Regions from separate parts of the Glutamicibacter sp. NPDC088483 genome, predicted to be linked through region 2. Evidence: riboswitches for the same ligand, from Rfam matches in the RefSeq annotation. Region 2 holds a riboswitch; each other region holds the start of a gene.
The links. A riboswitch is a leader RNA that binds a small molecule or an ion and turns the genes downstream of it on or off. The one in region 2 is predicted to bind thiamine pyrophosphate.
Positions count from the first base shown of each region.

Region 1: another riboswitch for thiamine pyrophosphate. It lies ahead of thiC (phosphomethylpyrimidine synthase ThiC); the one in region 2 lies ahead of thiM (hydroxyethylthiazole kinase).
Region 3: another riboswitch for thiamine pyrophosphate. It lies ahead of thiO (glycine oxidase ThiO); the one in region 2 lies ahead of thiM (hydroxyethylthiazole kinase).

Region 1 covers NZ_JBIVMP010000001.1:606,029-609,293, forward strand. The annotation lists gene ACIP6G_RS02950 (GTP pyrophosphokinase family protein) at 1-576, shown strand, start outside; tRNA gene ACIP6G_RS02955 (tRNA-Met) at 659-735, opposite strand; tRNA gene ACIP6G_RS02960 (tRNA-Thr) at 783-854, opposite strand; tRNA gene ACIP6G_RS02965 (tRNA-Thr) at 1,388-1,459, shown strand; TPP riboswitch at 1,732-1,839, shown strand; gene thiC (phosphomethylpyrimidine synthase ThiC) at 1,836-3,265, shown strand, end outside.
Region 2 covers NZ_JBIVMP010000004.1:30,783-34,047, reverse strand. The annotation lists gene thiD (bifunctional hydroxymethylpyrimidine kinase/phosphomethylpyrimidine kinase) at 1-192, opposite strand, end outside; gene thiE (thiamine phosphate synthase) at 189-830, opposite strand; gene thiM (hydroxyethylthiazole kinase) at 823-1,617, opposite strand; TPP riboswitch at 1,607-1,701, opposite strand; gene ACIP6G_RS09260 (GntR family transcriptional regulator) at 1,736-2,104, opposite strand; gene ACIP6G_RS09255 (hypothetical protein) at 2,101-3,265, opposite strand, start outside.
Region 3 covers NZ_JBIVMP010000001.1:422,189-425,453, reverse strand. The annotation lists gene ACIP6G_RS02010 (mechanosensitive ion channel) at 1-255, shown strand, start outside; gene ACIP6G_RS02005 (GNAT family N-acetyltransferase) at 338-1,297, opposite strand; TPP riboswitch at 1,377-1,481, shown strand; gene thiO (glycine oxidase ThiO) at 1,479-2,576, shown strand; gene thiS (sulfur carrier protein ThiS) at 2,603-2,848, shown strand; gene ACIP6G_RS01990 (thiazole synthase) at 2,851-3,265, shown strand, end outside.

The DNA.
Region 1 (3,265 bases), on a different contig from region 2:
AAAACTCCGGAGAGCATCATGCGCAAGGTCTCCCGCCGGAACATCTCCCCGTCCCTGCCTGCCATTCGCGAGAACATCAGCGACATTGCCGGCGTGCGCATTACCTGCAGTTTCGTCAAGGACATCTACAAGGTTCTGAACACGCTAACCTCGCAGAATGACCTGAAGGTCCTCCAAATCAAGGACTACATCAAGAACCCGAAGCCCAACGGCTATAAAAGTGTCCATGCGATCGTGCAGATCCCGGTCTACTTATCCGATGGCCCGGTCGATGTCGTGGTGGAGCTGCAGATCCGTACCATTGCCCAGGATTTCTGGGCAAGCCTGGAACATAAGATCTTCTACAAGTACGAGGGCGAAGTTCCAGAACATCTAGTGCAAGAGCTTGCCGACGCGGCGGCCATGGCGACGAAACTCGACATGCAGATGCAGCGCTTGCATACCGAAGTCCACGGCCATGATGCCAATCAGGCACCGAGCCAAGAGGCGGATTTCGATACGACAGCGATCCAGGGGCTGCTGTCGCTGGCTCAGCAAGCCAAGGACGGGAACCAGGAGAAGGACTTGGATCACTAGCCGTTCATGCCCTCGAAGGACAATGCTGCTTCGGGGCCGGAAACCAAAAAAGATCCTCGGCCGAGGCCGAGGATCTTTGATTTGGTAGCGGCGCCGGGACTCGATCCCGGGACCTCACGATTATGAGTCGTGCGCTCTAACCAGCTGAGCTACGCCGCCACAAGTGAGAAGCAATCCAGTAGAAGCCAAGAATGCTTCTCACTCAGAGCCCCCTGCCGGAATCGATCCGGCGACCTCGTTCTTACCAAGAACGCGCTCTACCACTGAGCTAAGGGGGCAACGAGTAAATACTCTACACGGATTTCCCGGCAAAGAAAAATCGGCGGATCACCCCGGAAAAGACCCGGAAAATTCTGTAAAACCACTAGTCAATGGCTATTTATCCCCTCACTCGCCACCCCGGGGACGAAGGGTGGGACAAAAAGTGCCCTGGTGACGATGCTCACGGGAGTGCTCCTCGTGGTCAATCGCGGATTTGCCCGGGTGCGCAGGATAGAATCCCGCGGATTCTTCCCGGTGGCCAAGCATCGAATTACTCCGCTTGGAATTTCGGAACGCTGCCACCTTTTCCCGCTCCAGAACCCGTGACCGAGCGGCACTTGGGCAACACCCGATCCACCCTGGCACGCAGGCACGGCTCCAGCGGCCGGCAGTTGGATCCCAGGCCGCGAACCGGGGTGCTGGAAACCGCCAGGAAGGCAACAGCTCCTTGCCGCCCATTCCGGTCTTGAGTAGGAATATTGTGACCTCAGCAACAAATTCCCGACGGATTTTGCAAACCTCAAAAACCTGTGTAAAGTATTTACCTGTTGCCCCCTTAGCTCAGTGGTAGAGCGCGTTCTTGGTAAGAACGAGGTCGCCGGATCGATTCCGGCAGGGGGCTCGAAATAAGAGAGGCAATCTGGTTCCAGATTGCCTCTCTTTTCGTTTATCCCGCAGATGCCGTGTAGCCACTGCGAGCATGGCCCAGGGCACACCCAAGCTGCAGCACCGGCTACCGGCTGCTTCTTGCGCCCCGGATTCCAGGTGCCCCCGGCAAGAGTCTCCGGCCAATGAAAAGCATCTTGGCCCGCCACAGCCGGCCCTTCCCACTTCCTTGATGTCAGGCCCTGACCACTGGGTTTGCGTTTAACCCTCGCAAGCGTGCTAAGTTGTTCGCGACCACACGGGTGCCCTGGCAAGGGCTGAGATCGGGCTATCGCCGTCCGCGACCGTTGAACCTGTCCGGGTAATGCCGGCGAAGGAAGTGAGTTTCCCCAGTGGAACAAATTGAACAGCACCCTGCCCACACCCTTGCCTACCGTGAATCTGCGGGAATTTCTGTTCCCGTCACGCAGATCCAATTGGCAGACTCCCCCAATGGACAGTCCAACGAGCCGCTGGCTGTATATCGCACCAGCGGACCGGGAAGCGAGCCCACCCAAGGCCTGCAACCCTTCCGCGAGCGGTGGATCCTGGAACGCGGGGACGTGGAAACCTATGCAGGCCGCGAACGCAACCTGCACGACGACGGACGCTCAGCGGTCCGCCGCGGCACGGCCAGCGCGGAATGGGCCGGACGCTCAGCCCCGCCGCTGCAGGCCGTTGACGGAGCCCGCGTGACGCAAATGCACTATGCGCGTGCCGGGATCATCACCCCGGAAATGCGCTATGTGGCCCTGCGCGAGGAATGCGATGTCGAGCTGGTGCGCAGCGAGCTCGCGGCCGGGCGAGCCATCATCCCGGCGAACATCAACCACCCGGAATCCGAGCCGATGATCATCGGCAAGGCGTTCCTGGTCAAGATCAATGCGAATATCGGCAACTCGGCGGTGACCAGCTCCATCGCAGAAGAAGTCTCCAAGCTCCAGTGGGCGGCCAAATGGGGCGCGGACACGGTTATGGACCTGTCCACCGGAGATGACATCCACACCACCCGCGAGTGGATCATCCGCAACTCCCCGGTCCCCATCGGCACCGTGCCGATCTACCAGGCGTTGGAGAAGGTCAACGGCGAAGCCAACGAACTGACCTGGGAGATCTTCCGCGACACCGTCATTGAGCAGTGCGAGCAGGGCGTGGACTACATGACCATCCACGCCGGGGTGCTGCTGCGCTACATCCCGCTGACTGCCAACCGGGTCACCGGCATGGTCTCGCGTGGCGGGTCCATCATGGCCGGCTGGTGCTTGGCGCACCACCAGGAGAATTTCCTCTACACCCACTTCGATCAGCTGTGCGAGATCTTCGCGCAGTACGACGTGGCCTTCTCGCTGGGCGACGGGCTGCGCCCGGGTTCCATCGCAGATGCGAACGACGCCGCCCAGTTCGCCGAGCTGGACACCCTGGCCGAGCTGACCAAGCGCGCCTGGAAGTACGATGTGCAGGTGATGGTCGAAGGCCCGGGGCATATCCCGTTCCATCTGGTGCGCGAGAATGTGGAACGCCAACAGCAGCTGTGCGATGGGGCGCCGTTCTATACCCTGGGCCCGCTGGTCACCGACATCGCCCCGGGCTACGACCACATCACCAGCGCCATTGGCGCCACGGAGATCGCACGGTACGGGACCGCGATGCTCTGCTACGTCACTCCCAAGGAGCATCTGGGACTGCCCAACCGGGATGATGTGAAGACCGGGGTGATCACCTACAAGATCGCTGCGCACGCCGCCGATCTGGCCAAGGGCCACCCGGGCGCCACAGCGCGGGA
Region 2 (3,265 bases):
CACGGCTTCGAGCTGCGCGAGGACGAAATCGCCGCTGATCGCCTGAACTCCGGATACCCCATGGGTGTTTTGCGCAGTCAAAGCGGTGATCACGCACATTCCGTAGCCGCCGTTGGCGGCAATGGCCTTCAGATCCGCTTGGATTCCGGCGCCGCCGGAAGGATCGGAGCCTGCGATGGATAGGATGTTCATTTCGAGGCCTCCCAGGCTGCGACCAGCTGCGCGCTGGCAAGTTGCGGATCTTCGGCGTTGCAGATGGCGCGGACCACGGCCAGGCCTGCGCCGCCGCCGGCGCGGATCGCGGCGGCATCGTCTTGGGTAATTGCGCCGATCGCTACGCAGGGCAGCTTGGCCAAGGCAGCGGCTCGCGCAAAGCCGTCCAGCCCCAGGGGAACAGGATGGTCTTTTTTCGTCGGAGTGGCGCGGATGGCTCCTACACCGAGGTAGTCGATCACCGAGGCGTCCTTGTTCGCCTGGGCCAATTGCTCATCGCTGGAAGCACTCAAGCCGATGATGCCCTCGCCAATGATCTGGCGAGCCAGCTGTACCGGCACATCTTTTTGCCCGATATGGATGCCGTTCACTGCTGCGCCAGCAGCCCGTGCCGCGAGGTAGACGTCAATGCGGTCATTGATCAGCAACTGGGCTTTGCCCTCGGTGAGCTTGGCAGCCGCGCAGGCCAGCTCGAAGAATTCCCGGGCGCTTTCATCCTTGGCGCGCAGCTGGATCCACCCGATCCCTCCGGCGACGGCGCCCTCGATAACTTCCAGGGTGCTGCGTGGGGTGCAGCTGGCAGTGTTGGCTACTAGATAAGCGCCGTAATTATGCATGGTTCAATTCCTCGTACTTCAAAGTTTTCAGTTCCCCGGGATCGGCAGCCGACAGCGCATCAAGGAAGGCAACTGCGAAGCTGCCCGGACCGGAGCTGCCAGCCAGGGCCTTTTCCGCGGCCAGGCCATAGAAACCGTGGGCTGCGATGGTGGCCTCGAACGGGTCATCGTGGACCGCAACCATTCCGGCGCAGACCGCGCCCAAGGCGCAGCCGCCACCTGTCATCCGGGTCAAGCCAATTCCGTTGGTATGCACCAAGACGGTACGCGTGGCGTCGATGATGGCGTCAGCCTGGCCGGAAATGGCCACTACGCAGTCGTTTTCCGTGGCCAGTTCGCGTCCCGCCGCCAAGGCGGCAGAAACCTCATCCAAGGCATCGACACCGCGCGAAGCAGATTGCCGGCCGGCCAGGGCCAGGATTTCCGAGGCGTTGCCGCGAATCAGGGTCGGGCGTTGCCGGACAATGCGCCGGGCAAACTCCGTGCGCACCGGAAGCGCTCCCACTGCCACTGGATCCAGGACCCAGGGGGTGCCTGCAGCGCTCGCCGACTGCACAGCTTCTTCCATGGCGGTCAGCTGTTCAGTGCTTGGAGTTCCCAAATTCACCAATACGGCTGAAGCTGCCTGCGCGAATGGGCCGGCCTCTCCGGGCAGATCCGTCATGGCCGGGGAAGCCCCGGATGCCAGCAAGACATTGGCGGTGAAATTGGATACGACGGTATTGGTCAGGCAAAAAACCAAAGGTGATTGTTGCCGGTATTTTTGGGCAACTGCATGCAAAGCCATGCGACATCCCTCCGCTAGCGTGAACTAGATCAGGTTCTACGGGTCTTATCTCAGTCGGTTGATCCGACACCCCGTGTCACTGCCATAGAGCGTACGCACAACCGGTTCCGAGGACAAGTTACTTACGCTCGCGCCGCGCCACCAAGGCCGTGAGCGTGGCCGCATCCACCTTCTGCGCGGCCGCCAACGCCCAGAGGTGATCCACGGCGGCCAGGAGATCTTCACTGGTATCCACCGGCTGCGGCCGCTCGTTGACCACTGTGCCGGCACGGCGTCGGGAGGTGATCAGCTCTTCGGCTTCCAGCTCCTTGTAGGCGCGCGCCACTGTACCGACAGCGACGCCGAGGTCCGTGGCCAGCGCACGCACAGTAGGCAGCTTGCTCCCCGAGGGCAGATCTCCCAAGGAGATCAGTGAAGCAATCTGCGAGCGGATCTGCTCATAGGGCGGGGTAGCTGCTTGGAGGTCAACACTGATCTGCGTGCTCATGAAGTAGCTGCCGGCTGATGTTCCCGCACGAAGGCGCTACCGGGGCGCTCTAGGAAAATGACTGCTGGGACAACGAAGATGAGCAATGCAAAGAGTCCCAGCCCGGCCGGGAATCCGTAGCCAATGAGCAGCATGGCTACCACTGCACTGGTGTTAACACGCATTGAACGCAGTTCCAGGACCTTGCGGTACCAGATTTCTTCAGCCGACGAGACAGCCCAGGGAATAATTGCCCGGCGGGAGAACCAGACGAATCCAAGATGGGTTGCCAGCAACAGCAGGATCAAGCCTGCAACCATTGTCTTGCCTGGAGGCACGAAGCCCCACAAATAGTCCAGCGGCGGATCGAGCAGAAAATAGGTGCTGGTGGCAAACAGCAAGCCAGCGGCGATGTAGGACCACAAGGGCAGGGGCGCGTGGTACTTGGGTGCTGTAGACGCCTGCCGGGCCACCGTGCTGACGTAGCTGAGATAAAGCGCATTGAGAACGGCATAGCTCAAAGCCGCACCGGCAAAGATCATTAAGATCCACGTAGTTCGCTCATTGGTAGGCATCTGGAGCTCGTCATCCAGTGGCAAGAATGACCAGCCGATTGCAACGCTGAGCAAGGTGAGTGCTGCAGTTACGTATTGCAAGGTGAATAGTTGATCACGCAAACGCGAGAAGGCGGTCCGTTCCCTGGTGGTGGATTGAGCTGAGAATGTAGAGCGCGGTCCCCAGAAGAGCAACGTGAGGGCTACCGCAAGGGCGCCATAGCTAACGAACTCGTACTGTCCATCCGGCGAATTAGCCTGCGAGTAATTGACCACCGACACGGTGAAGGCCAGCAAGACGATGCCGATATTGCGCATCAAGCGGTTGAGCCAGACCGTGCGCAACGCTTGGTTGTCTTCGACCGAGATGCCGGCCAAGGCAGGTTTTTTCAGGATAACTACGGTAATCACAGCCGCGGCCACGATGATCCCTGCCAGGGCCACGATGAATACCGGGAGCATCTGTGTGCCCGGCAACCGCCCATCATACGGACCCTCCGACGTGTATGAATAGATGCCGTCAAAATCAAAGGTCGTGAATTCCGAGGCCGGAACGCCAACGAGCCCTTCGACTTTGGACGCCGGCCACAGGGAGCCGACCGCGATCAGCAGCAAAAGCCCAACGAAA
Region 3 (3,265 bases), on a different contig from region 2:
ACTACTGCTTCGAAGATCATCCGCTACACGGCAATTGCGCTGTTCGTGGCGATGGGCCTGAAGTACATGGGTATCGCCGATTCGATCATCAACATGGCCTTCGGCGCAATCGTCATTGGCGCAGCATTGGCAGCGGCTCTGGCCTTTGGCCTCGGCGGTCGTGATGCTGCGGCCCGCACGCTGAAAAAGATGGAGGCCCAACAGGCCACCAATGGCCCGGACTCGACGCCACCGGCATCGAACCCAGGCATCTAACCACGCATCACAAAACCTGAGGGACAGATAAGAAGTCGCGGAATCCAAAACCGGATTCCGCGACTTTTTGATGCCCGCCAAGCTACTGTTGCGTGCCCCACGGCAAGGGCATGACCGCAGAGCCGCCATCGGTACGCAACCGCGCGTAGGTGTGCACATCGATGCGTTCTCCGGCAACCAGGAATTTGCCCCGCTCGACACCTTCGTGCAGGAAGCCGTTGCTTTCTGCCACATGCTTCGACCCGGGATTATTTGCCCGCAAGCCCAGCTCCAAGCGGTACAGTCCCAGCTCGTCGAACAGGTAATCCACCAAGGTTGCCACGGCGCGGGTGGCCAGCCACCGGCCCCGGTAATTCTGGTTCATCCAATACCAAATCCACGCGTTCCGATTGGCCGGGTCGACCGTACCGCACACCAGTCCCACCAGCCGATCCCGATATGCGACGGCCATCGCCTGCTGGCGTTCCCCGGCCTCCAGCAGTGCGCGCACATACGACTCAGCCTTTTGCGGGGAATCGGCGTCGCCTTGGCGCAACATGTCGGGGTTCGAGGAGAATGCCTCGAAGACCGCTTCGGCATCCGAAAGGCGCAGCCGGCGCACCGAGAATTCACCGTCGGCATGCACGGTTTCCTTCGGTCCTGCAGATGGCTGCGGATGAGCGGTGGCCGTGCCCTGGTGGAAGAGCTGCTGCCAGCGGCCCTGCTCATGGATCCACAGTGAACTGCGTTCGCTGGGGGAACCGGAGAGCAGCTTCCAGCGCAGCAGCACCAGCTGGTCTGAAAGCTGGAGAGCCACCGGGCTTTCGACTTTCAACGCCCCGGCATCCCGTGCCGGCTCCTGGGCCAGCTGGGCAATGATGGCCTCGCGATCGTAGACTCGCCCGCTGGCTCCCACCTCGGCGAACCGAGGATGCAAGCGCCGCTGCAATTGCTCCTGGCTATGGCGTTGGCTGGATTCCAAGAGTTCTTGCTCCAACGAGATGATGGTGCTGGATAGCGCAGAACCTTGGGAAAGCACGATAGGGAAGTCATGGAATGCCATGTCAGCAAGTACATCACAGAAGATGACGGAACTGCGTTCAGTGAAGTTCGACTTTATGAGCTGCATCATGCTTATAATCGCTGTAATCCGCGGGAGCCTGATTCGACCAGGCTGAGAGGGCACCGAGCCGACCGCTACACCTGATGCGGGTCATGCCGCCGTAGGAAGGAAGCGTGCCCTTGTGCATGTCAACATTGTTGGCGCCGGGATAATCGGCCTGGCCGTCGCGTTCGAGCTGGAATCACGCGCACACACCGTCACCCTCATCGATCCGGCACCCGGCCAAGGTGCAAGCTACGCGGCAGCAGGAATGCTGGCCCCGGCAGCTGAAACGGTCTGGGGCAATGGCCCGTTGCACCAGCTGCTTGCCGCCTCGAATGCCGCCTATCCGCAGTTCATCGAGCGCATCGAATCGGCCACCGGGCAACGCCCGGACTACTTGCAGAACTCCACGCTCGTTGTCGCCGCAGAGCCTGCGGACCGCGAAGCCCTGCACGAGCTGGCCGAACTGCAGATATCCCTCGGCCTGTCAGCGCAAAAGCTGCTGCCCAGCCAAGCCCGCAAGCTCGAACCAGCCTTGGCCGCCAATATTGCTGGCGCGGTCCTGTGCCAAGATGACCACCAGGTCGACCCTCGATCCATCGTCAAGATCCTGTTGGAGCATATGCGTCCGCACCTGGTCGAGGAACGGGCGCAGGCACTGGTGACCGACGGGAAGCGGACCACCGCTGTGTGCACCGCATCGGGCCGAATCCTCGAAGCGGAGCAGACCATCGTGGCCACCGGTCTTGGCACCCTCGATGGCTTGAACGAACTTCCGCTGCGTCCGGTCTACGGGGACATCCTCCGGATCCAGGGACCAGCAGGCCCGCCGCTCATCACCCGCACCATCCGCGGCATCGTGCACCGGGAACAGGTGTATCTGGTGCCGAGAAGGGACGGCAGCCTCGTCCTTGGCGCCAGTGTCCGTGAAGACCGGCAACAAGCGGTGAACATTGGCGCGATGCACCTGCTGCTGGACAACGCGAGAAAGCTGGTCCCCGGCATCAGCGACTGCACGCTGAACGAGGCAACGGCCCGGGCACGTCCCGCCACGCCAGATGACCGGCCGCTGCTTGGACGCCTTGATCCAGGGCTGCTGCTCTGCACCGGGTACTCCCGGCACGGCGTGCTGCTGGCTCCGCTGGGCGCAACGCTCACTGCGGATCTCGCCCACGGCCACCAATCCCACCCCTTGCACCAAGCTGTGGATCCCCACCGCTTTGCCAACGCAACCTAGACCGCTCACCGAACGGAGCAGCAACCATGACAAGCATCGGCATCAATTTCAATTCACGGCAACTGAACCTGGACGAAGGAACCACCCTTCGCGAATTCATCAGCACGCAAATCGGCAAGGAACTGGACGCCAACTCGGTGGCCGCTGACGGCAGCAAGCTCGGAGTTGCCGCCGCCGTCAATGGCGCTGTCGTTCCACGCAGCGCCTGGAATAGCTATCTGCTGGCCGAAGGGCACAGCATTGAACTCGTTACCGCGGCCCAGGGAGGCTAGGCATGGAAACGCGCAACATCACCGAGCTGGACATCCACAGCGACCCATTCCAGATCGCCGGACGCACCTTGTCCTCGCGCTTGATCCTCGGCACCGGGGGAGCGAGTTCGCTGACCACCCTGGAAAGCGCCCTGCAGGCCTCCGGAACGGAGCTGACCACCGTGGCCATCCGCCACTTTTCGGCGGCCGGCGCAGGCAACGTGTATGAACTGCTGCAGCGCAACAACGTGATTGCGCTGCCCAACACCGCTGGATGCTTCACCGCCCGCGATGCGATCCTCACCGCGCACCTGGCCCGTGAAGCTCTGGAAACCAATTGGATCAAGCTCGAAGTCATTGCCGATGAGCACACGCTGCTGCCGGACCCGCTGGAACTGCATGCGGCCACCGAGCAACTAGTGGCCGACGGGTTCCAGG